2 linked regions of the Pelorhabdus rhamnosifermentans genome follow. The protein of the gene in region 1 binds, or shares a complex with, the protein of each later gene. Links are inferred from orthologs where the notes say so. Each region holds a gene or a part of one and is shown on either strand. Other genes may lie near its edges.

Evidence for each region.
Region 2: the proteins of secG (region 1) and secY are in contact, whole or in part, in a crystal structure (PDB 5AWW), measured with the Thermus thermophilus proteins. The link is inferred for Pelorhabdus rhamnosifermentans from one-to-one orthologs. Residues at the interface, in WP_223903268.1 of Thermus thermophilus: Tyr5, Ile9, Tyr12, Leu13, Ala16, Leu19, Val20, Val23, Leu24, Gln26, Glu27, Pro28, Gln30, Gly31, Ala32, Asp34, Leu35, Met36, Gly37, Gly38, Ser39, Ala40, Asp41, Leu42, Phe43, Ala45, Arg46, Val48, Tyr53, Thr56; in WP_096411648.1 of Thermus thermophilus: Leu14, Gln16, Arg17, Phe20, Ile34, Pro35, Pro37, Ile72, Arg108, Arg109, Asn112, Gln113, Arg116, Ile117, Ile120, Pro145, Gly146, Trp147, Phe152, Phe155, Val156, Val159, Thr160, Val162, Ala163, Gly164, Ala166, Leu167, Trp170, Glu173.

The regions. Positions count from the first base shown.
Region 1 is NZ_JAHGVE010000001.1:315,903-332,548, forward strand. Bases 13,521-16,364 are described here. They hold secG (preprotein translocase subunit SecG), read left to right. Parts: upstream 13,521-14,744; coding sequence 14,745-14,984; downstream 14,985-16,364. Other genes in these bases: eno (phosphopyruvate hydratase), read left to right, coding at 13,521-14,633; Ga0466249_RS01625 (sodium-translocating pyrophosphatase), read left to right, coding at 15,047-16,364. Outside these bases: gluconeogenesis morphogenetic factor MgfK, read left to right, coding at 1-593; DNA-binding protein WhiA, read left to right, coding at 606-1,556; Ga0466249_RS01565 (polysaccharide deacetylase family protein), read left to right, coding at 1,557-2,321; Ga0466249_RS01570 (NanQ anomerase/TabA/YiaL family protein), read left to right, coding at 2,530-3,006; Ga0466249_RS01575 (copper amine oxidase), read left to right, coding at 3,186-4,316; scfA (six-cysteine ranthipeptide SCIFF), read left to right, coding at 4,413-4,553; scfB (thioether cross-link-forming SCIFF peptide maturase), read left to right, coding at 4,625-5,983; rpoN (RNA polymerase factor sigma-54), read left to right, coding at 6,130-7,509; Ga0466249_RS01595 (sugar-binding transcriptional regulator), read left to right, coding at 7,673-8,704; gap (type I glyceraldehyde-3-phosphate dehydrogenase), read left to right, coding at 8,718-9,731; tpiA (triose-phosphate isomerase), read left to right, coding at 9,813-11,741; gpmI (2,3-bisphosphoglycerate-independent phosphoglycerate mutase), read left to right, coding at 11,775-13,316; more of eno, read left to right, coding at 13,347-13,520; more of Ga0466249_RS01625, read left to right, coding at 16,365-16,646. UniProt on the Bacillus subtilis protein: Involved in protein export. Participates in an early event of protein translocation.
Region 2 is NZ_JAHGVE010000010.1:47,724-59,905, forward strand. The notes cover bases 9,196-12,096. They hold secY (preprotein translocase subunit SecY), read left to right. Parts: upstream 9,196-9,968; coding sequence 9,969-11,225; downstream 11,226-12,096. Other genes in these bases: rpsE (30S ribosomal protein S5), read left to right, coding at 9,196-9,308; rpmD (50S ribosomal protein L30), read left to right, coding at 9,323-9,508; rplO (50S ribosomal protein L15), read left to right, coding at 9,528-9,968; Ga0466249_RS13395 (adenylate kinase), read left to right, coding at 11,240-11,893; Ga0466249_RS13400 (M24 family metallopeptidase), read left to right, coding at 11,890-12,096. In the rest of the region: tuf (elongation factor Tu), read left to right, coding at 1-575; rpsJ (30S ribosomal protein S10), read left to right, coding at 731-1,042; rplC (50S ribosomal protein L3), read left to right, coding at 1,058-1,699; rplD (50S ribosomal protein L4), read left to right, coding at 1,731-2,354; rplW (50S ribosomal protein L23), read left to right, coding at 2,354-2,644; rplB (50S ribosomal protein L2), read left to right, coding at 2,675-3,502; rpsS (30S ribosomal protein S19), read left to right, coding at 3,528-3,809; rplV (50S ribosomal protein L22), read left to right, coding at 3,831-4,163; rpsC (30S ribosomal protein S3), read left to right, coding at 4,185-4,856; rplP (50S ribosomal protein L16), read left to right, coding at 4,856-5,302; rpmC (50S ribosomal protein L29), read left to right, coding at 5,302-5,505; rpsQ (30S ribosomal protein S17), read left to right, coding at 5,580-5,855; rplN (50S ribosomal protein L14), read left to right, coding at 5,896-6,264; rplX (50S ribosomal protein L24), read left to right, coding at 6,289-6,627; rplE (50S ribosomal protein L5), read left to right, coding at 6,649-7,188; Ga0466249_RS13355 (type Z 30S ribosomal protein S14), read left to right, coding at 7,209-7,394; and 5 more genes. UniProt on the Bacillus subtilis protein: The central subunit of the protein translocation channel SecYEG. Consists of two halves formed by TMs 1-5 and 6-10.

The sequences.
Region 1 (16,646 bases):
AATCTCAGATTCCTTTAGCACAAAAGAAGATTGCCAAGGTAGCTATTGAGCCGAAAGACGTGCGTCCTGTTGCGGCGGCATTAGACGCCATTACGGATGCAGACGCAGTGATTTTAGGACCAGGCAGTTTGTATACAAGTATTTTGCCAAATCTTTTAATTCCAGGTATGGCTGATGCGCTGCGTAATAGCGAGGCTGTGATTATTTACGTTTGTAATGTTATGACGCAGCCTGGCGAAACAGATGACTTTACGGCTTATGATCATGTAAAGGCCGTTTTGGATCATGTAGGCCCCTGTATTGATTATGTTGTAGTAAATAGTCAAAAAGTAGCGGAAGAACTGCAAAGTGTCTATGGACAGCAAGGAGCTTCACCTGTTGCAGTTGATATTGCGGCCATTGAGTCGCTAGGTGTGAAGGTCGTTCCTGCTAATATTATTAGTGAAACGAATTTTGTTCGTCATGATCCTGTTAAGTTATCACGGACTATTATGTCCATGGTTTATAAGCTCAAAGCGAATTCAGAGCGTATGAAGCTTCTTGATTATTACTTGATTGGCGAACATCTGAAAGAATTAAAGGATGAAAAATAGTCGGGTGAGAGTATGTCAGTTCCTATATCCTACGCAAATAGTGTAAAAAATGAGCTGGCTCGCGTTGTTAGCAGCAAAAGTTGCTGCCAAACGGCGGAACTGGCTTCTTTGATGCGCATGGGTGGCAATATGGTCATTGGTGGCAATCGGAATTTGGGGATCAACTTTACGACGGAAAACGCCGCTGTGGCGCGTAAGGTTCTCGTTGTTATGAAACAGCGGTTTCAACTGCAAACACAAGTCGTTGTGACGCGCAGTCGCCGACTTAAAAAGAATAATTCTTATCTCGTCAAAGTCATTCCGACATCTGAAGTGACTGAGTTATTAACACAATTGGGTCTTATGCGTGAAGGAGAGATTTATTCGGGTCAGGACAAGGCCTTTTTCCGTAAAGCTTGTTGTCGCAAAGCTTATTTGCGTGGAGCTTTTTTAGGCGGTGGTTCTGTCAACAGGCCTGAAGGAGATTATCATTTAGAGTTGGTTTCGAGTAGTGAAGAATATGGAAAAACACTTGTCGGATTGATGAAGTATTTCAATTTTCCCGCGCGTATGACAGACAGGAAAGCGGATTATATTGTTTATCTGAAAGATGGTGACGCTATTGAGGCTTTTCTGCGTCTTATTGGTGCGAGCGAATCAGTGAAACTATTTAAAAATGTGCGACGTGTCAAAGAAATGCGCAACAGAGTGAATCGTTTGGTCAATTGTGAAACAGCCAATTTGCAAAAAACCGTGGATGCTTCTTTTCGTCAAGTGGAAAATATCAAATTGATTGCCAAAGCCCAAGGGCTGGCGAGTCTTCCAGGTACTTTACGTGAGGCCGCAGAAGTTAGACTTAACTATCCTGAAGCAACGCTGCAGGAACTTGTAGAGAAGTTAGGCGGTACGGTAGGTAAGTCAGGTATGAATCATCGCCTGCGCAAATTGGAACAAATCGCGCAGGCTTTGACAGGGGGAAAATAAATGTTTAATAAGCGAACAGGCTGGATCGTCCTGTTACTTTGTTGTATCGCATTACTGATCTTCTTATGGGGTCGGACCAAAATGCAAGGTGTGCCTATTTTGGCATATCATGAAGTTGTTGCTGATGGCGAAATGTATAGCATTGATCCGAAGCAGTTTGAAGCGCAACTGAACTATTTAAAACAAGAAGGCTATCATAGCGTATCCCTTCATGATGTTTTCGAAGCGAGGGAAGGGCGCGGTACTTTGCCTGACAAGCCCATTGTGTTGACGTTTGATGACGGCTATGAAGATAATTATACTCAGGCACTGCCTCTTATGGAAAAGTATGGTTTTTCCGGTACGGTGTTTATTATTTCCAGCAAGCCAGGTGAGGAAGAGTATCTATCATGGGATGAAATTCGAACCATGCAAGACCGTCATACCGAGATAGGCTCTCATACAGTCAGTCATCTTGCTTTGGATGAAGTGCCTCGCGCGGAAAAACAACAGGAAATTGTTGATTCAAAACGAGTCATTGAAGAAAAAATTGGTCGGCCTGTTGAATTTTTGGCCTATCCTTTCGGGGCTTACGATAAGGACTGTTTTGAGTTTTTAAGAAATGCGGGTTATCGTGGCGCGTGCGCGGGTGTACCTGGTTATAATCTGCCGGATGATAAAAATCCCTATCGCCTAAAACGCGTGAATATTCCTCGTCCACATTTTGGTCTCATGGAATTTAAATTGCGTATCTTAAAGTCCTTGCTATTTAGCCCATTTACCTAAGAATCGGATGCAGCGTCTGTTTACGATCGGCAATTTTAGTGTTTTAGCAATTTCTCATTGTCTTGGTTTTTAGGAAGTAATGTTATTCATAGTAGTTGTACTTGCTGAGTAAAGAGGAGGCTAGCTTCTAGCTGAAAAAATTGTTGAAAGGAGGTGTGATTTTAAGTTTGGTGTCTTAGAGCATTGTAAAAAAAATAGGGGTGATTTTATGATTTTTGGGTCTATTGAGAATTTTGATAAAGAAAAGTCAGTTTATGCTTCTGCAATTACTATGGGACTGGATTATCTTAGCAAGACAGATTTTATTGCGATGCCTATTGGAAGATATGATTTAAGTGAGGGTATATTTGCACTTGTTCAGGAATATCAAACAGAATCCAAAGCCAAGCGTCGGCCAGAATCGCATGTGGACTATCTGGATGTTCAGTATATTGTTCAGGGTGAGGAAATTATTAGTTATGCCTACCTTACTGAGGATTGCCGGGTGGAGGAAAATCAGTTGCCTAAAAATGATATGATTTTTTATAGTAAAAAAATAGCTGATGAAGTTGACCTAAATCTGTCAGCAGGAATGTTTGCTGTATTATTCCCTTGGGATGTTCATCGCCCTTGTGTTACGAAGAAAGTTGATTCGAAAGTAAAGAAAGTGGTATTAAAAATTCCTGTGAGCGCTGTCCTAAGATAAATAAAACGAATCATAGTTCTTATATGAGAAAAAGACTTATAAAACAGTGAAACACGTGTTTTATAAGTCTTTTTCTATGAGTGCTTTATTTGCGTGCTATTTGTAAAAATCATCCTTATGGGTCAGGCGTTTACACTCATACGGCCCTTTGTTATAATAAGTGGATGAGGGGGAGAAACATGAACAAACTTTGTTTATTGTTAAGTAGTTTCTTATTATTGAGCCAAAGCGTGATTGGGGCTGCTCAACAGGAGGTTTTACCTCGCGTTGATTTTGCCGAAACACCGGAATGGTCTTTGACAGGAACTCAGTTTGGTGGAAAACTGCTGCTTTCTGATAGTCCCGAAACAGTCAATGCTGATGGCATTATGTATGAAGATACAGTGAGTGGCGATGTGCGGCTCTTTTTCCATCATGTAAATGGAACAAAAGAGCCGAAAAAGATTCTTGTTTTATTAGAGAATACAGGAAAATCAGAAGCCGATATTTTTGTCTATCATTATGGTTTTGCAGGTCCTGGTGGTGATTATGGTACTGTTGGCAAGACGGCCCAGCAAGATTATCTTGCGAATGGCCGCAGTGCTTATGATGTGACGGTTCCAGCTGGGCAAAAGGACTATCTATGGAATACACAAAAGTCGATGACAGTTCGGCCTGGTGAACTTGTGAATGGCATCTTTGATTTTAAGACCAGTCAGCCTGTTAAGTTGAAGGTAGTCATGGTTCCTAAAGATTATAATGAGCAGACACTGCGCAATCTAAAGGTGCTTGATAATGACGTTACTTCCCTTAGAGGTACTTTTGAAGGGCGTGACAAACTATTGTTGCCTGATGATGTTTATAATCCCTCAACAGATGGTGTTGTTGCCATTACGCTGGCTGACAATGAACTTGATCATTATGCTATTGGCACCGATATGACAACAGGAAAGCCTGTTATGAATTATGGTAACTATGGCATCATGTACCGTATTTTTATTCCTTCCCTTGAGGGTAATCAAAAATTCAAAGGCTATCTTAATCCCAGGGGCGGCGAGTATGGTGGGGCTTTAGGAATCAAATATGATCACAAAATACTTGATCCACTGCTGACACCACCTGACACGGTGATGTTTGGCGCCAATACTACTACAGCTGTGTCGCCTATTGGTTCTTATGATTCGGGTAAATCGCTGTGGTTTACTTTTTCACCACCCGGTGCATCTAATCTTCCGGTAAGATTGTTGTTTATACCAGATCCACTGCCTGACAAGGGACCTGGTATTATTACGAAAAGCCTGCAAGCTCCGTTAAATAAGACCAAGGCATAGGGAAGGGAGTCCTTCCCCATCCTTGTGATTGCGCTTGTTTCAAATGGGGTTCTATGATAAACTTAAAAGAAAACATTGATTCGAGGAGTGATACTCGTGGCGAAACATATTACAACTGTGAATACGGCATCATTGAAAAAAACCTTACATACAGGTGGCTGTGGTGAATGTCAGGCATCCTGTCAATCAGCCTGTAAAACATCTTGCACTGTAGGCAATCAAGTTTGCCAAAAGTAATTTTTTTAGCAAACAGCCCCTGCTTGTTTTAGGCAAAGGGGCTGCATTTTTTTTATGAGAGGAATTGAAGCATGCATAAGGGAATTCATAAGTTTTATTTATTAGGATTATATATTGTACTAGATATTAATAGTGGTCTTGTCCATGTGGTGGATAAATTAGTCTATGATATTTTGGATATTTTTAAAGGTCACAATGATCAAGAGGTTATTGAACAGCTTGGGAGTACTTATTCTGTCGAAGCACTTACGGAAGCTATGGCTGAGTTAAGGGAATTGGAGCAGGCAGAACAGCTCTTTACACCGGAAATTTCGGCTCCCATGGTTTTCCGTGAGAAACCTGTTGTAAAATCTCTGTGCCTTCACGTGGCTCATGACTGTAATTTGCGTTGCGGCTATTGCTTTGCTGGAACAGGTGATTTTGGCCATGATCGTACGTTAATGAGCTTTGAAGTAGGGAAAAAGGCCGTGGACTATATTATCGAGCACAGTGGCAGTCGTCGTCATTGTGAAATAGATTTTTTTGGCGGCGAGCCACTCATGAATTTGCCTGTAGTGAAGCAGATTGTGACTTATGTTCGTCAGAAGGAACAGGAGACAGGTAAAATATTCAAATTAACCTTAACGACAAATGCTGTTCTGCTTGATGACGAAACGATTGACTATTTGAATGATAATAACATTGCCCTTGTTTTAAGTTTAGATGGACGTCAAACGACGCATGACGGTATGCGGCCTTTCCCCAATGGTCAAGGCAGTTTTTCGACGGTGCAGCCTAAAATGGCTAAGTTTATTTTTTCGCGTAATAATGAAAACTATTATGTGCGCGGTACCTATACAGCAAAAAATCTTGATTTTGCTAATGATGTTTTAGCTATGGCTGATATGGGGTTTAAGGAACTTTCTGTAGAGCCTGTTATTGAGAAAGAAGCCGATTATCGTTTGACAGAAGAACATTTGCCCCGAATATTTGCCGAATATGACAAACTGACTGCTGCTTATTTGGAAAGAAAGCAGTCAGGCAATGGTTTTGAGTTTTTCCATTTTAACTTAGATTTGAATCATGGACCGTGTGTTGCCAAAAGATTAAGCGGCTGCGGTGCTGGACATGAATATTTTGCTGTTTCGCCGCAAGGCGAACTTTATCCCTGTCATCAGTTCGTGGGTCGGGAAGAATATAAGCTCGGCGATGTGTTTACGGGGGTAACGAACTCGGAACTTCCAATTAAATTTCGCGAGACGCATGTTTTGAACAAAGAGAAATGTCCTGATTGCTGGGCAAGGTTTTATTGCAGCGGTGGTTGTCATGCCAACGCAGATTTAATGAATCACGATATTAAAAAACCTTATGAACTGGGCTGCTCTTTGCAAAAAAAACGTTTGGAATGTGCCATTATGGTACAAGCTAAGCGTTCACTTGAAAAATTTTGATGTTGGCATAGTTTTTTTCTTCACCGTTTTACTTGATTTTCGCTATAGTAATACGATTTCTATGTCGCTGTATTATTTATGAATAAAGCGCTTGCAGTTTTTATTAATTAAGGGGATTTTTATGTCGGCAACAAGGAGGGATATGCATGCATATGGACTATGGTCTAAAGCTGGAACTCACTCAAAAGTTGATTATGACGCCGGAACTTCGTCAAGCTATTGCTATTTTACAACTTTCTTCTTTTGATTTATGTGAACTTGTTGAGCAAGAATTGCAAGAAAACCCTGTACTGGAAATTGAAGATCCTCCGAGCGAAGATCTTTCTGATACAAGTACTGAACAGACTGCTGAAGATTCTTCACAGGATTCTTATGAGTGGATGGAATATTTCCAAGATGATACGCCTAAAGGCAGTATTCAAGACGCAGCTTCCGGACCTCATGAAAATGTCGGTATTTATACGAAGACGCTTCATGAACATTTGGAACTTCAATTGAATTTGATGGCTTTGAATCAAAGGGAACGGGAGCTTGGAAGTTATCTTATTGGCTGTATTGACGATAATGGTTATTTAATTTGTAAACTTGAGGAGGTTGGGGCGCGACTCAAGCGTCCTTATGATGAGGTTGAAAGGATGCTTTATGTTTTGCAAACTTTTGATCCCGTCGGTGTGGCCAGTCGTGATTTAAAAGAATGCTTGATGCTGCAGCTGGATTATCGGCAGGTTGCCGATAACTTAGTAAATCAGATTATTATGTCTTTCCTGGATGAAGTGGCGGCAGGAAGATGCAAAGTTATTGCAGACAAACTGCATACGACGCCTGCTGAGGTGCAAGCTGCCATTGATATTATTAAAACACTTGATCCTAAACCAGGCCGGGCGTTTGCTGCTGCTGGCGATCCTGGTTATATTGTGCCTGATATTACAGTGGAGGAAGTCAATGGAACCTTCGTCATTCTAGTGAATGATACGTCTGTACCCCGACTAACCATTAGTTCTTATTATAAAAAAGTCATTCGTGATACTGATTTGGAAGCAAAAAAATTTATTGAAGGCCGTTTGAATGCGGCTGCTTGGCTGATTAAAAGTATTGAACAGCGTCGTCGTACCTTGTATCGCGTTATGGAGCAGCTCATTCACTTTCAATATGACTTTTTTAAGCAGGGGCCCAAATATTTGCGTCCTTTAACAATGAAAAAAGTGGCTGACGCCATTGAAATGCATGAATCAACGGTGAGTCGGGCCATTGCTAACAAATATGTGACAACGCCTCATGGACTGTTTGCACTGCGGACCTTTTTTTCGGCCAGCATTCATAGTTCGTCAGGACCGGATGTGGCAGCCAGTCAGGCAAAAGATGAGCTCAAGGCACTCGTCGCAAGTGAAAATCCCCAAAAACCTTTGAGTGATCAGCTTTTGTCGGATCTTTTGAGTAAAAAGGGGATGATTCTTTCTCGTCGTACCGTTACGAAATATCGCGAAGAATTAGGAATTGCTTCTTCAAGTAAACGAAAACGCTATTAATTTTTTTAATTTTAAAATTTTTATTTTTCAAGCAGGATTTTTTATGCAATTGGGGAATAATAATATCAAAGGGACGCGAAACAGTCCTAAGGGACAAAAAGCGTCCATGATATCATTATAGGCAATCTTATTTATTATCCTAGCCAATTTAAGGAGCAGTTATGTGAAAAATATCATTCAGCTTCATCGAAAAATTGCACCTGAATTAATCGCTGTTATGGAAGAAAGGTATCATATTTTGCGGCATATTCAGTATGCTCAGCCCATCGGCAGACGTGCTTTGGCTAGCACGCTTAACATGGGTGAACGTATTGTTCGTGCTCAAGTGGACTTTCTTAAAAATGCCGGACTATTGGAATTTACCTCAATTGGTATGAATGTGACAGACGAAGGAGAGCAGCTTATTGCGGATTTAGCCGATTATGTCCGGATGCTTCATGGTCTTACAGTACTCGAAGAAGAGTTAGTCAGTGAACTGAGATTAGAGAAGGTCATTATTATTCCCGGCGATTCTGAAGGAGATTCGACGGTGCTGCGTGAACTCGGTCGAGCCGCCGCTATGCTTATTGGACAATTTGCCGAAGATGGCAAGGTCCTTGCTGTTTGTGGTGGAACAACCATGTCTATGATTGCCGAATCGGTGAATTGCAGTCGCCCTCATTCCATTGTTGTACCAGCCAGAGGCGGTTTGGGTGAACGCGTAGAACTTCAGGCGAATAGTATTGCCGCTGTCATGGCTGAAAAACTGGGCGGGTCCTATCGTTTGCTGCATATTCCAGATGGCATTAATGAGGAAGCTTTGCAAGTGATTTTACAGAGCGATCCCCAGGCCAAGGAAATTCGTGAACTAATTAAACATACGAGTGTGCTTATTCATAGTATTGGTCAGGCGCAAGCCATGGCCAGGCGTCGTAATATGGAACAAACTGTTGTCCAGGATATTTTAAACAAGGGTGCTGTGGGTGAAGCACTTGGACATTATTGTACGCTAGAAGGCAAGATTGTTTATGCAACAAGCAGTGTAGGGTTACACCTGGGTGACTTGGCAAATATTCATTCCGTTATTGCCGTTGCCGGTGGTGCTAGTAAAGCTGAGGCAATTATTGCTGTGGCGCGGGCTAGCCAAACTGGTATTCTTGTAACAGACGAGACAGCCGCCAAGGCCATGCAGAATATTATAAAAAGAAATAATTAGGAGGAATTGTATTATGGCGACTAGAGTAGCTATCAATGGGTTTGGACGTATTGGACGTCTTGCATTTAGGCAAATGTTTGGGGCAGAAGGATATGAAGTTGTTGCAATCAATGACCTAACAAGTCCTAAAATGCTGGCACACTTATTGAAATATGATTCGGCTCAGGGCAGATATGCTTTAGGTGATAAAGTATTTGCAGGTGAAGATTCCATCACTGTTGATGGAACAGAGATCAAAATCTATGCACAGGCTAAACCAGAAGATTTACCTTGGGGCAAACTGGGTGTAGACGTTGTTCTTGAATGCACAGGTTTCTTCACTTCTAAAGAAAAAGCTTCAGCACATATTAAAGCAGGCGCTAAAAAAGTTGTTATATCCGCACCGGCAGGAAACGATCTTCCTACAATTGTTTATAATGTAAACCACAAAGTGTTAAAAGCTAGCGATACAGTTATTTCCGCTGCTTCATGTACTACAAACTGCTTGGCTCCTATGGCTAACACTCTGAATAAGCTAGCTCCTATTCAGAGTGGCATCATGTCGACAATTCACGCTTATACAGGTGATCAGATGACTCTTGACGGCCCGCAAAGAAAAGGTGATTTGAGAAGATCGCGTGCTGCAGCAGTGAATATCGTTCCTAACTCTACGGGTGCTGCGAAAGCGATTGGTCTAGTTATTCCTGAATTGCAAGGCAAATTAATCGGTTCAGCACAGCGTGTTCCAGTTCCAACAGGTTCTACTACGATTTTAATAGCCGTTGTTAAAGGTTCTGTTACAAAAGAACAAATCAATGCAGCGATGAAAGCAGCAGCTGATGAATCTTTCGGCTATACTGAAGAAGAATTGGTATCTAGTGATATTATTGGCATCAGATACGGTTCTTTATTCGATGCTACGCAAACATTGGTAGCTCCGATGGATAACGGTTTGACTCAGGTACAAGTGGTTTCCTGGTATGACAATGAAAATAGTTACACAAGTCAAATGGTTCGTACAATTAAGTATCTTGCCGAACTCGCATAAGTTTTAAATCTGTCATAACTTAAAAATAGCTGGAGAGGGTCACATTACCGATAGTGTGACCCTTTTTAGGAGGTATAGAAAGTGAATAAGAAAAGCATTAGAGATATTGATTTGGCGGGAAAAAAGGTTTTTGTCCGGGTGGATTATAACGTTCCCATGGATAAAGAACAAAATATTACGGATGATACGCGAATTCGTGCCACTCTTCCGACGCTAAACTATCTGTTAAAACAAGGTGCTGCGATTATTTTAGCAGCGCATCTTGGACGTCCGAAAGGCAGTGTGGTTGCTGAGTTTAGTTTGAAACCCGTTGCTGCGGCACTTGCCAAATTGATTGACAAGAAAGTTCAGTTTGCAGCGGATTGTGTTGGCAGGGAAGCCGAAAAAGCATCCAAGGGTCTTCAATCAGGTGAGATATTGATGCTTGAAAACTTGCGGTTCCACAAAGCCGAAGAAAAAAATGATGCCGATTTTTCCAAACAATTGGCATCACTGGCTGATGTGGCTGTCAATGATGCTTTTGGTGTGTCGCATCGGGCCCATGCTTCTGTTGAGGGAATTTCTCAGTATATTCCGGTTGTTGCCGGTCTATTGATGGAGAAGGAAATTGCTTTTTTAGGTCAGGCCGTGACAAATCCGGCTCATCCTTTTGTAGCTATTATTGGTGGAGCCAAAGTATCGGATAAAATTGGTGTTATTGCCAACTTATTGACGAAGGTGGATACCTTAATTATTGGTGGTGGTATGGCCAATACCTTCTTGGCTGCCCAAGGCTATGGGATAGGAAAATCTCTTATTGAAACAGAAAAAATTGCATTAGCCAAGGAATTAATTGTTAAGGCCAAGGCCAGTCATGTGAATCTTTTATTGCCTACAGATGTTGTCGTAGCGGAGGCTTTTGCTGCTGATGCACCTCATAAAACAGTAGCAGTTGACAAGATTGATGAAAACGGCATGGCTCTCGATATTGGCTGCCAAACACAGCAAGCTTTTGCTCAGGCCCTCAAGGGTGCTAAGACAGTTGTCTGGAATGGCCCCATGGGTGTTTTTGAAATGGATGCTTTCGCTGTCGGTACGGAAGCGGTGGCGAAGGCTGTAGCTGATTCAGGTGCTGTCAGTATTGTTGGTGGCGGGGATTCAATTGCTGCACTGGAAAAGACGGGACTATCCGGACAGATTAGTCATATCTCCACAGGCGGCGGCGCTTCTTTAGAATATCTGGAAGGCAAGGTATTGCCAGGTATTGCCGCAATTGCCGAAGTACGGCATCCTTTGATTGCCGGCAACTGGAAGATGCATCAAACTGTGAACGAAGCCTTGGCTTTGGCACAGGATGTTGTCAAATTGACAGCCGGTGTTTCGCAGGCTGATGTGGTTATTGCCCCCACATTTACTGCTCTCTATGCCGTGCGCAGCGTTTTGTGCAATTCTAAGGTGAAACTTGCAGCACAAACGATGCATTATGAACAAAAAGGTGCTTTTACTGGTGAAATTTCCCCGGAAATGGTGAAAGATGTCGGTTGTGAATATGTCATTATTGGTCACTCTGAACGTCGACAGTATTTCGCTGAAACGGATGAGACAGTCAATAAAAAGCTTATTGCTGCTTTTAATTATCAGCTCACTCCAATTTTATGTGTCGGTGAAAGTTTAGAACAAAAAGAGGCGGGTCAAACAAATAGCTTTGTTGGCGGTCAGGTTGCAGCGGCCCTTGTGGGGCTGACTGCGGAGCAAGTGGCTAGTATGGTTATTGCTTATGAACCTATCTGGGCCATTGGTACAGGCCGCACAGCCTCAGCCGAAGATGCTAATGCCGTTTGTTCTCTCGTCCGTATCACCGTAGCCAAATTATTCGGTGACGAGATAGCCCAAAAAGTTCGCATCTTATATGGCGGCAGCGTTAAGGCCGGCAATATTGCAGAATTAATGGCTAAGAGTGATATTGACGGTGCCTTAGTTGGCGGAGCGGCTTTAGATGCTGAAGGATTCAGCAAAATAGTGCAGTACTAATTATTTTGGTTGTGATTTAAGGGAGCGATTGCTATGAGTAAGTTACAAACGCCCATTGCCTTAGTTATTTTGGATGGCTGGGGTGTTGGAAAATCCGATGATCCCTATAATGCTATCGTTAAGGGATATACGCCGAATATGACGGAATTTGCGAAAAATTATCCCACGACAACGTTGCGCTGTTCAGGCGAAGCCGTTGGATTGCCTGAAGGACAAATGGGCAATTCTGAAGTGGGCCATTTGAATATTGGCTCCGGGCGGGTGATTTATCAAGAATTAACACGCATTACGAAATCCATCAAGGACGGCGACTTTTTCAAAAATCCCGTATTTCTGAAGGTGATGGAACAAACACGCAAAAATAGCGGAGCTCTCCATCTCATGGGACTGTTGTCTGACGGTGGTGTCCATAGTCATTTAAGTCATTTGCTGGCTTTAATTGATCTAGCTAAGCAGCAAGGTTTAACGAAAGTTTATATTCATGCCTTCCTTGACGGACGGGATGTCCCGCCTTCTAGTGCGGCAGAGTTCTTGACGACACTTGAAGAACATTTGGCCAAGGTTGGTATTGGCAGTATTGCAACGATTGCTGGACGTTATTATGCTATGGATCGCGATAAGCGCTGGGAAAGGACGCAAGCAGCCTATGATGCTATTGTCAGCCGGAAAGGTTTTACAGAAAAAACTGCTTCTGAAGCGCTTCAGGCGGCTTATGATCGCGGTGAAACAGATGAATTTGTTAAGCCGACTGTCATTGCGTGTCCGTCATGCGGGGTAAAGGAAAATGATGGCATACTATTCTTTAATTTCCGTCCTGATCGTGCTCGGCAACTGACTGAAGTATTTACTCAGCCCGATTTTGCGGGCTTCGAGCGTACGACAGGATATGTGCCTGTTCATTTTGCCAGTATGACACAGTATGATGGACATTTTGCCATTCCTGTGGCTTATCCGCCGCAAGAAATTAATGAGACTTTAGGTCAGGTCTTTAGTCAGGCTGGACTTTGTCAGCTTCGTATTGCTGAAACAGAAAAGTATGCCCATGTGACTTATTTTTTTAATGGCGGCGAAGAAACACCCTACGCAGGCGAAGAACGGATTCTTGTTCCGTCACCTAAGGTGGCGACTTATGATCTCAAACCAGCCATGAGTGCTGTGAAAGTGACAGATAAGGTTGTCGCTGCCATTGAATCAGGTAAGTATGATCTTGTGATTCTTAATTATGCCAATGGCGATATGGTGGGTCACACAGGCGTGATGGCTGCTGCTGTTGAAGCAGTAGGTGTAGTAGATACTTGTGTGGGACGACTGGTGGATGCTATGAAAAAGTGTGGTGGCGTGACGCTGATTACAGCGGATCACGGGAATGCTGAGTTTATGTATGATCCTGTTAATCAAGTACCCTTTACGGCCCATACGACAAATGTTGTTCCATTTATTATGGTTTCAGAGCAGCATAAAGCGGTCAAACTAAATGAAGGCCGCTTATGTGATATTGCGCCGACTATTTTACAATTAGCGCAAGTGAAGCAACCACCTGTTATGACAGGAAAGAGCCTGCTAGTGAATAAATAAAAATAGCGAAATTCAAGGAGGATTTTCACAATGAACACAATTATTACTGATGTTTTTGCTCGCGAAATTATGGATTCCCGTGGTAACCCTACAGTGGAAGTGGATGTTTATTTAGAAGACGGCACACTTGGCCGCGCCTCTGTTCCATCGGGTGCTTCCACAGGTGCTTATGAAGCCGTTGAATTACGCGATAATGATGATAAACGTTACTTAGGAAAAGGTGTGCAAAAGGCTGTTGATAATGTCAATGATGTTATTGCTCCCGAAATTATTGGCATGGATGCCATTGATCAAGTAGGGATTGATCAGGCCATGATTGAACTCGATGGTACGCCGAATAAAGCGACACTTGGTGCTAATGCTATTTTAGGTGTTTCTCTGGCTGTAGCCAAAGCAGCTGCTGATGCTTTGGACTTGCCGCTTTATCAGTATCTTGGCGGATTTAATGCCAAAGAATTGCCTGTACCGATGATGAATATTTTAAATGGCGGAAAACATGCTGATAATAATGTCGATATTCAGGAATTTATGATCATGCCAGTAGGTGCCCCAACCTTTACGGAAGGATTACGTTGGAATGCGGAAATTTATCATACTCTTAAAAAGGTTCTCAAAGGCAAGGGATTAAACACGGCCATTGGTGATGAAGGTGGATTTGCTCCTGATCTTTCTTCTAATGAAGAAGCTTTGTCTGCCATTGTCACTGCTATTGAACAAGCTGGTTACAAACCAGGCAAGGATATTATGCTTGCCATTGATACGGCTGCATCAGAGATTTTTAAAGATGGAAAATATCATTTAGCTGGTGAAGGCATTGTGAAAACATCGGCTGAAATGGTTGCCTTCTATGAAAGTCTTGTTGAAAAATATCCGATCATTTCCATTGAAGATGGTTTGAGTGAAGATGACTGGGAAGGTTGGAAGCTTCTTACTGATAAATTAGGCAGTAAAGTGCAGATTGTTGGCGACGACTTATTCGTAACCAATACGCAGCGTCTGTCTCAAGGTATTGAAAAAGGGGTTGCCAATTCCGTTTTGATTAAAGTGAACCAAATTGGTACTTTGACAGAAACCTTTGATACCATTGAAATGGCTAAACGAGCTGGTTATTCTTGCGTCATTTCACATCGCAGCGGTGAAACAGAAGATGCGACAATTGCTGACATTGCCGTAGCTGTTAATGCCGGTCAGATTAAAACAGGTGCTCCTACTCGTACGGATCGTGTCGCGAAGTTTAATCAACTTATTCGTATTGAAGAAGAATTGAGTACGCTTTCGAAGTATAAAGGACTCCATGTTTTCTATAATTTAAAGTAGATGTAAAAAATGATCTTATTGTCGCAGGGACCTTGTCAAGCTGAATTGCATGACAGGGTCCCTTGTCAATATGAATAGATTTATGCTAAAATAAATAAGATAAAGTAGGAGGTGTATGTCTTGTTTACAGCACTGATGTTTTTGGAAGGTCTTATTTGTGTGGCGTTGATTGCGGCAGTTGTCATGCAGTCGAGTAAAAGTGCCGGAATGGGCGGTTCTGTCGGCGGTGGTGCCGATGCAATTTTTGGTGGTAAGAAAAAAGGGCTCGATGAACTTTTGTCAAGAGCCACCATGATTCTTGGCGGTGTGTTTGCTGTCGTGACCATGATTTTAGTAAAGCTTTCGCAATAAATCCGACGGTTCGCATGAGGTTGATGGTGGACAGGTGATCCGATTAAAGGAGGATGTTTAGCATGGAACTGATTTATATTGCGCCAGTTGCCGGGCTTGTGGCCTTACTTTTTGCGGGCTATTTAGCCTCCAGTGTGCTGAAAGAGAGCCCTGGAAATGAAAAAATGCAAAGTTTGTCACAGGCGATTTTTGAAGGAGCCATGGCTTTTTTGAATCGCCAATATAAAACATTAATTCCCTTTACTGTGCTTATTTTTATCGTTCTTTTCGTCTTCACAGGTTATCAACTGGCTGTCTCGTTCTTAGTCGGGGCCATTTGCTCAGCCATTGCTGGTTATATTGGTATGAGCTCTACAACAAAAGCGAATGCTCGGACTACTGAAGCGGCACGGACCAGCTTGAACAAAGCGCTGGGCGTGTCGTTTCGTGCAGGTGCGGTTATGGGCATGTCTGTTGTTGGTCTCGGTTTGCTCGGTGTATCTGTTTTGTATATCATTTTTCGCGACCCCGCAATTATTAATAGTTTTGCTTTTGGCGCGAGTGCCATTGCATTTTTTGCCCGTGTTGGCGGCGGTATTTTTACGAAAGCAGCTGATGTGGGAGCCGATCTTGTCGGGAAGGTCGAAGCAGGTATTCCTGAAGATGATCCCCGCAATCCTGCTGTCATTGCCGATAATGTTGGGGACAATGTAGGCGATACGGCTGGCATGGGGGCTGATTTATTCGAGTCTTACGCGGCTACTACGATTGCCACCATGCTTATTGGCAACAGCCTCTTTGGTATCAATGGCGTGCTTTTCCCGCTGCTCCTTGGGGCTATTGGCATTGTTGCGTCTCTTGTCAGTATTTTTTTAGTACGGACAGGGGAAAATGGCGATCCGCAGGCGGCGCTTAACCGCGGTTTGTGGGGAACCAATATTATTACAGCAATATTGGCTTTCTTTTTGGCCACAAATACTTTTGGTGCAAAGGGGCTGGGTATTTTTGCAGCCATTGTCAGTGGCTTAGTTGTGAACATTCTCGTGGGGATGATTACTGAATACTATACCTCTCACGCCAAGGCACCGACAAGAAAGATTGCTGAAGCATCCGAAACGGGGGCAGCAACGAATATTATTGCCGGTTTGGCTACGGGATTACATAGTACGGCTCTCCCCATGATTGTCTTTTGTATTGCCACAGCTGTTGCTTTTAATCAAGCAGGCATTTATGGTATTGCTATCGCGGCCATGGGCATGTTGTGCACGGCAGGTACGGTTGTGGCTGTAGACAGTTTTGGACCTGTTGCTGATAATGCCGGTGGTATTGCTGAAATGGCAGAACTCGATCCGCAGGTGCGTGAAATTACAGATAAATTAGATGCCGTAGGTAATACAACGGCAGCCATTGCCAAGGGGTTTGCCATTGGTTCGGCAGCGCTTACGGCTTTAGCTCTCTTTACTGCCTTTGGTGAAGAAGTGGCTAAGAATCCCCAGCTCAGTTCGTTACTGAGTGGTGGTCACTTAGTTGTCAATCTTACGGAGCCAGGGGTTATTATTGGTATTTTCCTTGGAGCTACCTTGCCCTTTCTTGTTTGTGCTTTCACCATGGAAGCAGTCGGAAAAGCTGCTTTTGAGATGATTGGTGAAGTGCGGCGGCAATTTCGTGAGATTCCTGGGATTA
Region 2 (12,182 bases), on another replicon or contig:
GCGACACGGACAAACCGTTCTTGATGCCAGTAGAAGATGTCTTCACAATTACCGGTCGTGGCACAGTTGCTACAGGTCGTGTAGAAAGAGGCGAAATCAAAGTAAGTGATACTATTGAAATCGTCGGAATGACAGAAAAACCAAAAGCAACGGTTGTAACAGGTCTTGAAATGTTCAGAAAACTGTTAGACAGCGCTGTAGCAGGAGACAACATTGGCGTACTGCTGCGTGGTGTTGAAAGAAAAGAAATTGAACGTGGTCAAGTACTTGCAAAACCAGCTTCAATTAAACCTCACACGAAATTTTCGGCACAAGTTTATGTACTGACGAAAGAAGAAGGAGGCCGTCATACGCCGTTCTTTAATGGCTATCGTCCGCAGTTCTACTTCCGTACAACAGACGTAACGGGTGTGACGACGCTTCCAGAAGGCGTAGAAATGGTAATGCCTGGCGACAATATTCGCATGGATATTGAGCTTATTACACCGATTGCAATGGAAGAAGGACTTCGTTTTGCAATTCGTGAAGGTGGCCGTACTGTAGGCGCCGGCGTTGTTTCAGCAATTAATGCATAAGGAAATTACAACCGAGGCAAATAAGGGTGCTGGGGCACCCTTATTGTTAGACCTCTTGGGATCAAGGCGATGAGGTGGAAGGTTGCTGGAAACAGGGGAATTTCCACTGAGAACTGTCCGTTCAATGAAACTGGGCGATAAGGAGGCAATAAAAAATGGCGAAACAGCAAAAGATTCGAATTCGCTTAAAAGCATATGATCACAAGGCATTAGATCAAAGTGCAGTCAAAATTGTCGATACTGCAAAGAGAAGTGGAGCACTTGTATCAGGTCCTATTCCTCTTCCGACAGAAAAAAATATTTTCACGATTTTACGTTCACCTCATGTTAATAAGGATTCTCGTGAGCAATTCGAAATGCGCACGCACAAACGTCTTATTGACATACTGGAACCAACAGCGAAAACTGTTGACGCGTTAATGCGTTTGGATCTTCCAGCCGGTGTGGACATTGAAATCAAGCTGTAGGAGGAGGTGTTAGGGATGGCTAAAGCAATTTTAGGTAAGAAGCTTGGTATGACGCAAATCTTTACTGCAGAAGGTAAAGTCGTTCCTGTTACAGTTGTGGAAGCAGGAAATACCGTTGTACTTCAAAATAGAACAATTGAAAACGATGGCTATAATGCAGTGCAGCTAGGTTTTGGCGCTGCTAAAGATAAACATGTGACGCAGCCCATGAAAGGTCACTTTGATAAAGCCGGTGTAAAACCCGTTAAGTTCATTCGTGAAATGCGTTTAGCAGGTCCTTCGGAATATTCAGTAGGCCAAACAATTGGTGTGGATACTTTTGCCGAAGGTGAAGTCATTGATGTAACAGGCACAGCCAAAGGTAAAGGCTTTGCTGGTACAATTAAGCGTCATAATTTCAGTCGTGGACCCATGGGTCATGGTTCCAAGTCTCATCGTGAACCTGGTTCAACAGGTCCAATGACAAGTGGCGGCGGCGGTCATGTATTTAAAGGTAAAAAGCTGCCAGGTCATATGGGCGGTCAACAAGTGACTATTCAGCGTTTGACTGTTCAACGCGTTGATGATGCACGTAATTTGATTCTCATTAAAGGTGCAATTCCAGGTCCTAAAGGCAGTTTCGTTGTCATTCGCAATACAGTGAAACCGTTAAAATAACTGCCAGTTGTAAGAAAGGAGGATGAACTACATGCCGAAAGTAGCAGTATATAATATCGCCGGCGAACAGACCGGTGAGTTAGAATTAAATGATAATGTATTTAACGTAGAAGTTCTTGACGCTGTTCTTCACCAAGCCGTGATGATGCAGCAAGCAAACCAACGTCAAGGCAATGCTTCAACGAAAACAAGAGGATTTGTACGTGGTGGCGGCAGAAAACCTTGGAAGCAAAAGGGAACTGGCCGGGCTCGTTCAGGAAGTACGCGCTCACCGATTTGGGTTGGCGGCGGTACGGTTTTTGGCCCCCATCCGAGAAGCTATGCTTTTTCGATGCCGAAAAAAGCACGTCGTCTTGCAATTAAAGGTGCTCTTACAGCCAAACTGCAAGATGGGGAACTTACTGTTCTCGAAGAAATTGAATTTGCTGAACCAAAGACTCAAAACGCAGTTGCTATGCTGAAAAACCTAAAATCAGAGAAAAAATCCCTGATTATTACGGCTGACCAGAATGACAATGTCGAAAAGTCTTCACGCAACATTCCAGGAGTTAAAACGATTACATCGATGGGCCTTAACGTAGTTGACCTCTTATATCATGATAAGGTGTTTGTCACGAAAAGTGCAGTCGCCAAGATTGAGGAGGTGCTCGCATAATGTCCAACGCACGTGATATTATCGTTCGCCCGTTAATTACGGAAAAAACGACGAGCTTGATGCAGGATAACAAATTTACTTTTGTTGTCAGACTGACAGCAAACAAAGTTGAAATCCGCCAGGCGGTTGAAGAAATATTTAAAGTAAGAGTTCTTAAAGTGAATACGGTTCGTGTACTTGGTAAAGTGAAACGCATGGGCAAAACCCAAGGAAAACGCGCTGATTATAAAAAAGCGATTATTACTTTGGCACCAGGCGAAACCATTCCATTCTTCGAAGGTGTTCTGTAAGTAACAATTTGATGTAAAGGAGGGACACTTATGTCAGTTAAAAGTTTTAGACCTTATACTCCAGCCAGAAGATTTATGACAGTTGCTGATTTTTCTGAGATTACAACAGATAAGCCAGAACGGTCATTACTTGAACGGCTTGCTCAACATGCTGGTCGTAACAATCAAGGACGTCTTACTGTTCGTCATCAAGGCGGTGGACACAAAAGATTGTACCGATTGATCGACTTCAAACGTACGAAAGACAATATTCCAGCCAAAGTGGCTACGATAGAATATGATCCAAACCGTTCTTCCCGTATTGCTCTTTTAAATTATGCAGACGGTGAAAAACGTTATATTATTGCACCAAACGGCTTAAAAATGGGTGATATTATTACAAGTGGCCCAGAGTCCGATATTAAAATAGGCAATTGCTTGCCACTAAAAAATATTCCTGTTGGTACTTCCGTGCATAATGTGGAACTTAAAATTGGTAAAGGTGCACAACTTGTTCGTAGTGCTGGCTCTGTAGCACAGCTTATGGCCAAAGAAGGCGACTATGCCATGCTTCGTTTACCTTCTGGTGAAATCCGCAAAGTTCATGTGAATTGCCGTGCAACCATTGGCCAAGTTGGCCATTTGGAACATGAGAACATTACAAGTGGTAAAGCTGGCCGTTCACGCTGGCTTGGCATTCGTCCGGCTAACCGCGGTGTAGCCATGAATCCTTGTGACCATCCACATGGTGGTGGTGAAGGACGTTCGCCTGTTGGTCGTAAACATCCAGTTACTCCTTGGGGTAAAGATGCTTATGGTGCTAGAACACGTGTTAAAAAGGCGTCTGATCGCTTGATTGTGAAGAGACGTACGAAATAGACAGTAGAGAAGGGAGGCCAAAGCGGTGTCCAGATCGATAAAAAAAGGACCTTTCGTTCAAGAAAGCTTGATGAAAAAGATCAGCGTCATGAATGAAAACAACGAAAAGAAAGTTGTTAAAACGTGGTCACGCAGTTCAACTATTCTCCCGGCTTTCGTGGGGCATACCATTGCCGTTCATGATGGACGTAAACATGTGCCAGTCTACGTAACGGAAGATATGGTAGGTCATAAACTTGGTGAATTCGCACCAACCCGTACGTTTAAGGGCCATGCCGGCAGCGAAAAAACATCAGGCTTGAAGTAAAGAGCGAGAGGGGGTTAAACTATGGAAGCCAAAGCACTGGCAAAGCACATCCGAATTGCTCCTCGCAAAATTCGCATCGTAATGAATTTAATTCGCGGTAAGAATGTAGGCGAAGCCTTCGCAATTTTAAAGCATGTGCCGAAAGTTGGATCGGAAGTTTTAGAAAAAGTACTCAAATCAGCAGTTGCAAATGCAGAACATAATTGTGATATGAATGCTGATAATCTTTATATTTCAGAGGCCTATGTTGATCAAGGCCCGACTTTGAAGCGGATCCATCCGCGTTCTCGTGGACAGGCGTTTAAAATTTTGAAACACACTAGTCACGTGAGCATCGTAGTCAAAGAAAGATAACAGGCGAGGGAGGGAATAAAAGTGGGTCAAAAAGTTAATCCGCATGGTCTTCGCCTTGGTGTCATCAAAACGTGGGATGCGAAATGGTATGCCAACAAAGACTATGCTACTAATCTCCATGAAGATTTAAAAATTCGTAAATTTATTAAACAGAAACTTTATGCATCCGGTGTTTCCCAAATCGAAACTGAGCGGGCAGCCAATCGGACGAAAGTAACGATTCATACAGCCAAACCAGGTATGGTTATTGGTCGTGGCGGCAGCGGCATTGAAGAGCTCCGCAAAAACTTAAAAGCTTTAACAGGCAAATCGATTGATGTCAACATTGCTGAAATTAAGCATGCTGAACTGAGTGCTACTTTAGTTGCTGAAAACATCGCTTCCCAGTTGGAAAGACGTATTGCTTTCAGACGGGCTATGAAACAATCCATCGGCCGGACAATGAGAATGGGTGCCAAAGGCATTAAAATCATGTGTGGTGGTCGCTTGGGCGGAGCAGAAATTGCTCGCAGCGAAAGTACCCGTGAAGGGAGTATTCCACTTCATACACTTCGTGCTGATATCGACTATGGAACTGCCGAAGCTCATACTACCTATGGTCGTATTGGCGTTAAGGTCTGGATCTATAAAGGCGAGATTTTGCCTGAAGCGAAAAAAGTAGCCCCTGTTGCTCAAGAAGGGAGCGAAAATTAATGCTAATCCCGAAAAGAGTAAAACATCGTAAGCAGTTTCGCGGACGGATGAAAGGCCGCGCTATGCGTGGTAACACAGTAAGCCATGGCGAGTTCGGTCTTGTTGCACTTGAACCGTCTTGGATTACAAATCGTCAAATTGAAGCTGCCCGTATTGCAATGACTCGTTATATCAATCGTGGCGGTAAAGTTTGGATTAAAATATTTCCGGATAAACCAGTTACGGCCAAACCAGCTGAAACTCGTATGGGTAGCGGCAAAGGATCGCCGGAATATTGGGTAGCTGTTGTAAAACCAGGTCGCGTCATGTTTGAAATGGCTGGCGTGTCTGAAGAAATTGCACGTGAAGCAATGCGGCTTGCAGCACATAAATTGCCGATCAAGACAAAATTTGTTAAACGTGAAGATACAGTGGCCCCGGAACAAGAAGTGGGTGGTGACGAATAATGAAGGTTAAAGACATCCGCGAATTCAGCGCAACTGAATTGGAACAGAAATTAGCTGGGCTAAAAGACGAGCTTTTTAACCTTAGATTTCAACATGCAACTGGACAACTAGAAAACCCAGTTCGTATTCGTGAGATCAAAAAGACGATCGCCCGCATAAAAACAATCCAACGTGAACGCGAATTAAACGCATCGCAAGCGTAATCCTAGCTTAGTTAGGCCCCGAAAACGTTGGCCATCAGATAAAGATATTTAAGGAAAGGGGATTATAACACGTGTTGGATGAAAATAATGTGTTAGATAAACGCAGTGACCGTAAAGTAAGAATTGGTAAAGTCGTGAGCGATAAGATGGAAAAAACTGTTGTTGTAACAGTTGAGCGTCTTGTACAGCATCCGCTTTACAAAAAATCCGTAAAACAAACAACTCGGTTTAAAGCCCATGATGAAAATAATGAGAGCCATATTGGCGATACAGTAAAAATCATGGAAACCCGCCCATTATCTAAAGATAAACGTTGGAGAGTCGTTGAGATTCTGGAAAAAGCGAAATAATCTTAAATAATCGGTAAATCGTGGATAAGGAGGGATAACGATGATCCAACAACAGAGTATGTTAAATGTAGCTGACAACACGGGCGCGAAACAAATTATGTGTATCCGCGTTTTAGGCGGTTCTTATCGTAAATATGCCAACATTGGTGATGTTATCGTCGCTGCTGTAAAAGACTCGTCGCCAGGCGGAACGGCAAAGAAAGGCGAGGTCGTGAAGGCTGTTGTCGTTCGTACCAGAAAAGGTCTGCGTCGTCCAGATGGTTCTTATATCCGTTTTGATGAAAATGCCGCTGTGCTCATTAAAGATGATAAGAGCCCAAGAGGCACGCGTATCTTCGGACCAGTAGCCAGAGAGCTTCGTGATAAAGATTTCATGAAAATCATCTCCCTGGCACCAGAAGTAATCTAGTACTAGTATAGGAGGTGTCCTGCTTTGTCCGAGACCGTTAAAATGCATGTAAAAAAGGGCGATACAGTAAAAGTATTGTCTGGTAAAGATAAAGGTAAAGAAGGAAAAGTCATTCAAGCACTGCCGAAAAAAGGCAAAATTGTTGTGGAAGGCGTCAATAAAGTAAAACGCCACACCAAACCAAGTGCGAAAATGCCTCAAGGCGGTATCGTAGTAAAAGAAGCCGCTTTTCATTCCGCAAAAGTAATGCTCGTTTGTCCATCATGTAAAGAACCTACTCGTATTAAAAAGACGGCTCTTGCAAATGGCGTACTTGCCCGGACTTGCAAGAAGTGCAATGAAATTATTGATCAAGATAAATAACGCGGAAAGGAGGTACGACACATGACCCGCCTGAAAGATAAGTATGTAAATGAAGTTACGCAAGAATTAGTAAAGAAATTTGGTTATAAAAACGTAATGGAAATTCCGGTTGTTGACAAAGTTGTTATTAACATGGGTGTTGGTGAAGCTGTAGCTAATCCGAAAGTATTAGATAATGCTGTGGGTGATCTTGCACAAATTACTGGTCAGAAACCCGTCATTACTAAGGCGAAAAAGTCTATTGCTGCATTTAAGATTCGTCAAGGTATGCCGATTGGAACGAAAGTTACGCTTCGTGGAAGTAGAATGTATGAGTTTTTAGATAAACTGATTAATGTTTCACTTCCTCGTGTACGTGACTTCCGCGGAATCAGTCCTCGTGCTTTTGATGGCCGTGGCAACTATACGCTGGGCGTCAAGGAACAACTGATTTTCCCGGAAATCGAGTATGATAAAATCGATAAAATTCGCGGAATGGATATCATCATTGTGACAACTGCCAAAACCGACGAGGAAGCTCGCGAGCTCTTGAAACTGATGGGTATGCCATTTAGCGCATAACAAAAGAAGGAGGGTCACTCGTGGCCAAAAAGGCATTGATTGAAAAATGGAAGCGTGAGCCGAAATTCAGTGTTCGGAAATACAATAGATGCAAAATTTGTGGCCGGCCCCACGGCTATATCCGCAAATTTGAAATGTGCCGTATCTGCTTCAGAGAATTAAGCTATAAAGGTGCCATTCCTGGAGTCACCAAGGCTAGCTGGTAAATAGTTACGAAAGGAGGTAATGTGAAATGGTTATGACCGACCCTATTGCCGATTTATTAACCCGTATCCGCAATGCTAACTCGGTTTATCATGAAAAGGTTGAAATTCCGGCTTCAAATATTAAACAGTCTATCGCGCAAATTTTGAAATCCGAAGGCTTTATTAAAGAAGTTGAAATGATTACTGATAGTAAACAAGGAATTTTGCGTGTCAGCTTAAAATATGGTCCTAACCGGGAAAAGGTAATTAACGGTATTAAACGTATTTCCAAACCCGGTATGCGTGTATATGCAAAAAATGACCATCTGCCTCGTGTATTAGGTGGTTTGGGTATTGCCGTTATTTCAACATCCAAAGGGATTATGACGGATAAACAAGCCCGGAAAGAAAAACTTGGCGGCGAAGTTATCGCTTATGTCTGGTAATCATTTTTTTGACTAGGAGGTGCAAATATGTCTAGAATTGGTCGCATGCCTATTGCCATTCCCAGCGGTGTAACCGTGAAGATGGAAGACAATGTGGTGACGGTTAAAGGGCCGAAAGGCGAACTTACCCGTACTCTCCATCCTGATATGATTATCAAAATGGAAGATAACACCATCGTTGTAGAGCGTCCCAGTGAAAATAAGCAACACAGATCCTTACATGGTTTGACACGGACTTTGATTTCAAATATGGTCATAGGTGTTACTGAAGGATATAAAAAGACTTTAGAAATTGCCGGTGTGGGTTATAGAGCAGCAAAAGCAGGAAAAAATTTAAATCTTACATTAGGTTTTTCTCATCCTGTTGTCGTTGAGCCCCCCGCAGGTATTACGCTTGATGTTCCTGCTCCGAATAAGATTATTGTTTCAGGTATTAATAAGGAAACGGTTGGCGCTATTGCTGCTAATATTCGTTCTTTCCGTGAACCTGAACCTTATAAAGGTAAAGGCATTAAGTACGAAGGTGAACATATCCGCCGTAAGATTGGTAAAGCCGGCGGTAAAGGTAAGAAGTAATTGCGATACAGAAAGGAGTGACTACCTTGCTTCGTAAACACAAGAAAAATGATGCCCGTTTAAAGCGTCATTACAGAATGCGTAAAGATGTTGTTGGTACGGCTGAAAGACCGCGCCTAAATGTTTTCCGCAGTTTAAATAATATTTATGCTCAGATCATCAATGATGAAACAAGTATGACTCTCGTTTCGGCTAGTACACTTGATAAAGAATTGCGTGCGACTATCGAAAAGGGCGGAAATATTGAAGCAGCTAAATTGATCGGTAAAGAAGTAGCGAAACGTGCACTAGCAAAGGGTATTGAGAAAGTTGTGTTTGACCGTGGCGGTTATATTTATCATGGTCGGATTGCAGCTGTTGCTGAAGGTGCTCGTGAAGCAGGGCTTCAGTTCTAAGAAAAGGAGGGATACAAGTGGCCAGAATAGAATACGCCAGTCTTGACTTAAAAGAAAAAGTCGTTTTTATTAACCGTGTTGCCAAAGTAGTAAAAGGCGGTCGTCGTTTTTCATTTAGTGCATTAGTTGTTGTTGGAGACGAAAACGGTCATGTTGGTATGGGTCTTGGTAAAGCCGGCGAAGTGCCTGAAGCCATTCGTAAAGGAATTGAAGATGCCAAGAAGAATCTTATCGAAGTTCCAATTGTAAAAACCACCATTCCTCATGAAATTATTGGCGAATTTGGTGCAGGTAGAGTTTTAATGAAACCGGCTTCTGAAGGTACTGGAGTTATTGCAGGAGGTCCTGTCCGTGCCGTTCTTGAACTTGCCGGTATTCGTGACATCTTGACAAAATCGCTCGGTTCTTCAAATGCTAATAATATGGTTCGTGCAACTCTTAGCGGCTTGGAACAATTAAAGCGTGCTGAGAAAGTAGCTGAACTTCGTGGAAAAACCGTTCAGGAACTTTTGGGTTAAGGAGGAATAAAAAAGTGGCTAAGCTGAAAATTACTCTTTCCCGAAGCCTTATCGGCAGACCTGTGGACCAAAGAGCTACTGTTAAAGCTTTGGGACTGACAAAAATGCATCAGTCCGTTATTCAAGAAGATTCTCCGGCCATTAAAGGCATGATTCATAAAGTGGAGCATCTTGTAACGGTAGAAGAATCACAAGACTAGTTTTAAGGAGGTGTTACTGATGAAATTACATGAATTATCTCCTGCACCAGGATCAAAGAAAAGTCGTACCCGTGTTGGGCGTGGACTCGGCAGCGGTCTTGGTAAAACCAGCGGGAAAGGTCATAAAGGCCAAAACTCTCGGAGCGGCGGCGGTACTCGTCCTGGCTTTGAAGGTGGTCAGAAACCTTTGTATTTAAGACTCCCAAAACGGGGCTTTAAAAATATTCATGCTTTAAAATTTGCTGAAGTGAATGTATCAACCCTGGACCGTTTTGATGCGGACACAGTCATTGATCCAGTTGTTTTAGTAGAAACTGGCGTTCTAAAAAACGTCTATGACGGGGTGCGCATTCTCGGCAACGGCGAACTTTCTAAGGCTCTTACTGTAAAAGCCAATGGCTTTACCAAGACAGCAATTGCCAAGATCGAAGCCGCTGGCGGCAAAGTAGAGGTGATCTAGGTGCTTGGAGCTTTATCCAATATCCTAAAGATCACAGAGCTCAGACAGAAAATTGTATTTACTTTGGCTATGTTCTTAGTATTTCGGGCGGGCGCACATATTCCTGTTCCGGGTGTGAATGCCTCCGTTATTGAGCAACTTTTTACCTCAGGCAACTTGTTCGGTTTGTTGGATTTGTTTTCTGGTGGTGCTTTAAGTAAATTCTCTATTTTTGCGATGAGCATTACTCCTTATATTAATGCTTCCATCATTATGCAGTTACTGACTGTCGTTGTGCCGAAATTTGAACAATGGGGCAAGGAAGGCATGGAAGGGCGGAAAAAGATTACCCAAATCACCCGCTATGGTACAGTCGTTCTTGGGTTTATTCAGGCCATTGGGATGGCATTTGGTCTTAAACAGGCCATTATCAATCCAAGCATAGGTTCCATTTTCCTGATTGCCTTAACACTGACAGCAGGTACGACATTTTTGATGTGGCTTGGTGAGCAAATCACCGAAAAAGGCATTGGTAATGGTATTTCACTTATTATCTTTGCAGGTATTGTTTCCAGACTTCCTGATGGATTACATGTTATTTATCAGTATTTAACTGCAGGCAGTATTAGTTGGTTTAATGTATTGTTCTTTCTCATAATTGCAGTTGCAATGATTGTTTTTGTTATTGCCATTCAGCAGGGTCAGCGCAAGATCCCCGTGCAGTATGCGAAACGGGTTGTTGGCCGTAAGATGTATGGTGGTCACTCTACTCACATTCCGCTTAAAGTAAATCAGGCGGGTGTAATTCCAATAATATTTGCGTCATCCGTGCTCATGTTCCCAGTAACTATTGCCCAGTTTATTGACATTCCCTGGGTAAAAACTCTGGCAGGGTGGTTTGCGTGGGGTACGCCGCTACAAACATCTTTGTATGCGCTGCTTATTCTCTTTTTTACGTATTTCTATACTGCGGTTACTATGAATATATCGGATATGGCAGATAATATGAAAAAATACGGTGGATTTATTCCAGGACTTCGTCCGGGGAAACCAACCGCTGACTATTTAGACCGCGTGATGACCCGAATTACTCTTGCCGGTGCAGTTTTCCTCGCATTGATTGCTATTTTGCCAAACTTTGTTGCGGCAGCGACCAATATTCAAGGAGTATATTTTGGCGGCACAGCCCTACTCATCGTTGTCGGTGTTGCTCTTGACACGATGAAGCAAATTGAGTCGCTCGTACTCGCGCGGCACTATCAAGGCTTCATGAAGTAGGGGGGACGTTTAATATGTATATCTTGTTAATGGGACCGCCTGGAGCAGGCAAAGGCACACAAGCAGCCAAGCTTGTAGAGGAATTTAAAATTCCCCATATTTCTACTGGCGATATGTTTCGTCAGGCCGTAAAAGAAGGCACGCCCCTTGGCAAGCAGGCGAAAGAATTTATGGATGCTGGCAAGCTTGTACCGGACAGTGTAACAATTGGGATTGTCAAAGAACGTTTGGCGAAAGCTGATTGTAAGAAAGGCTTTATTCTTGATGGGTTTCCCCGTACACTTGAACAGGCGGAAGCTTTAGGTAAAACCTTACTAGCACTCGGCATTAACCTTACGCGAGTAGTGAATATCAATGTTCCTCATGGCGATCTTGTCTCACGCGTAACAGGCCGGAGAATCTGTAAATCATGCGGAAGAGCTTTTCATGTGGAATTTAACCCATCCACAAAAGGCGAAAATTGCGACGCTTGCGGCGGTCAGCTTTATCAGCGAGCCGATGATAGTGAAGCAACCGTTGTGAATCGTTTATCTGTTTATGATGCGCAGACTCAGCCCCTTATTGCTTATTATGAGCAACAAGGGCTATATACGGAAATTGACGGGCGTCAGCCTATTGATAAAGTATATGAAGGCGTTGTGAAAAGCTTAAAGGTCGAGCGTGCATGATGATTATTAAGTCAGAGCGGGAAATGAAATCCGCTGTGGTTAATATGACTCCCCTCGAACTGGATAGAATTGCCGAAAAATATATTTTGAGTTTTCCTGGAATGTCTTGCTTCTCTGTGAATAAAGAAGTAGTACAGACTATGCCAGGACTAAAAAAGTTAAAAAATGGAGATAATGGGAGTATTCATCTTAGTGGTCACTTCCATGCAATACAAGAATATACAGAAGGTCATGGCTATGGCAGGAATATGTACGAAGTGCCTCAAATACTGACAGTTAGTATTCCTGA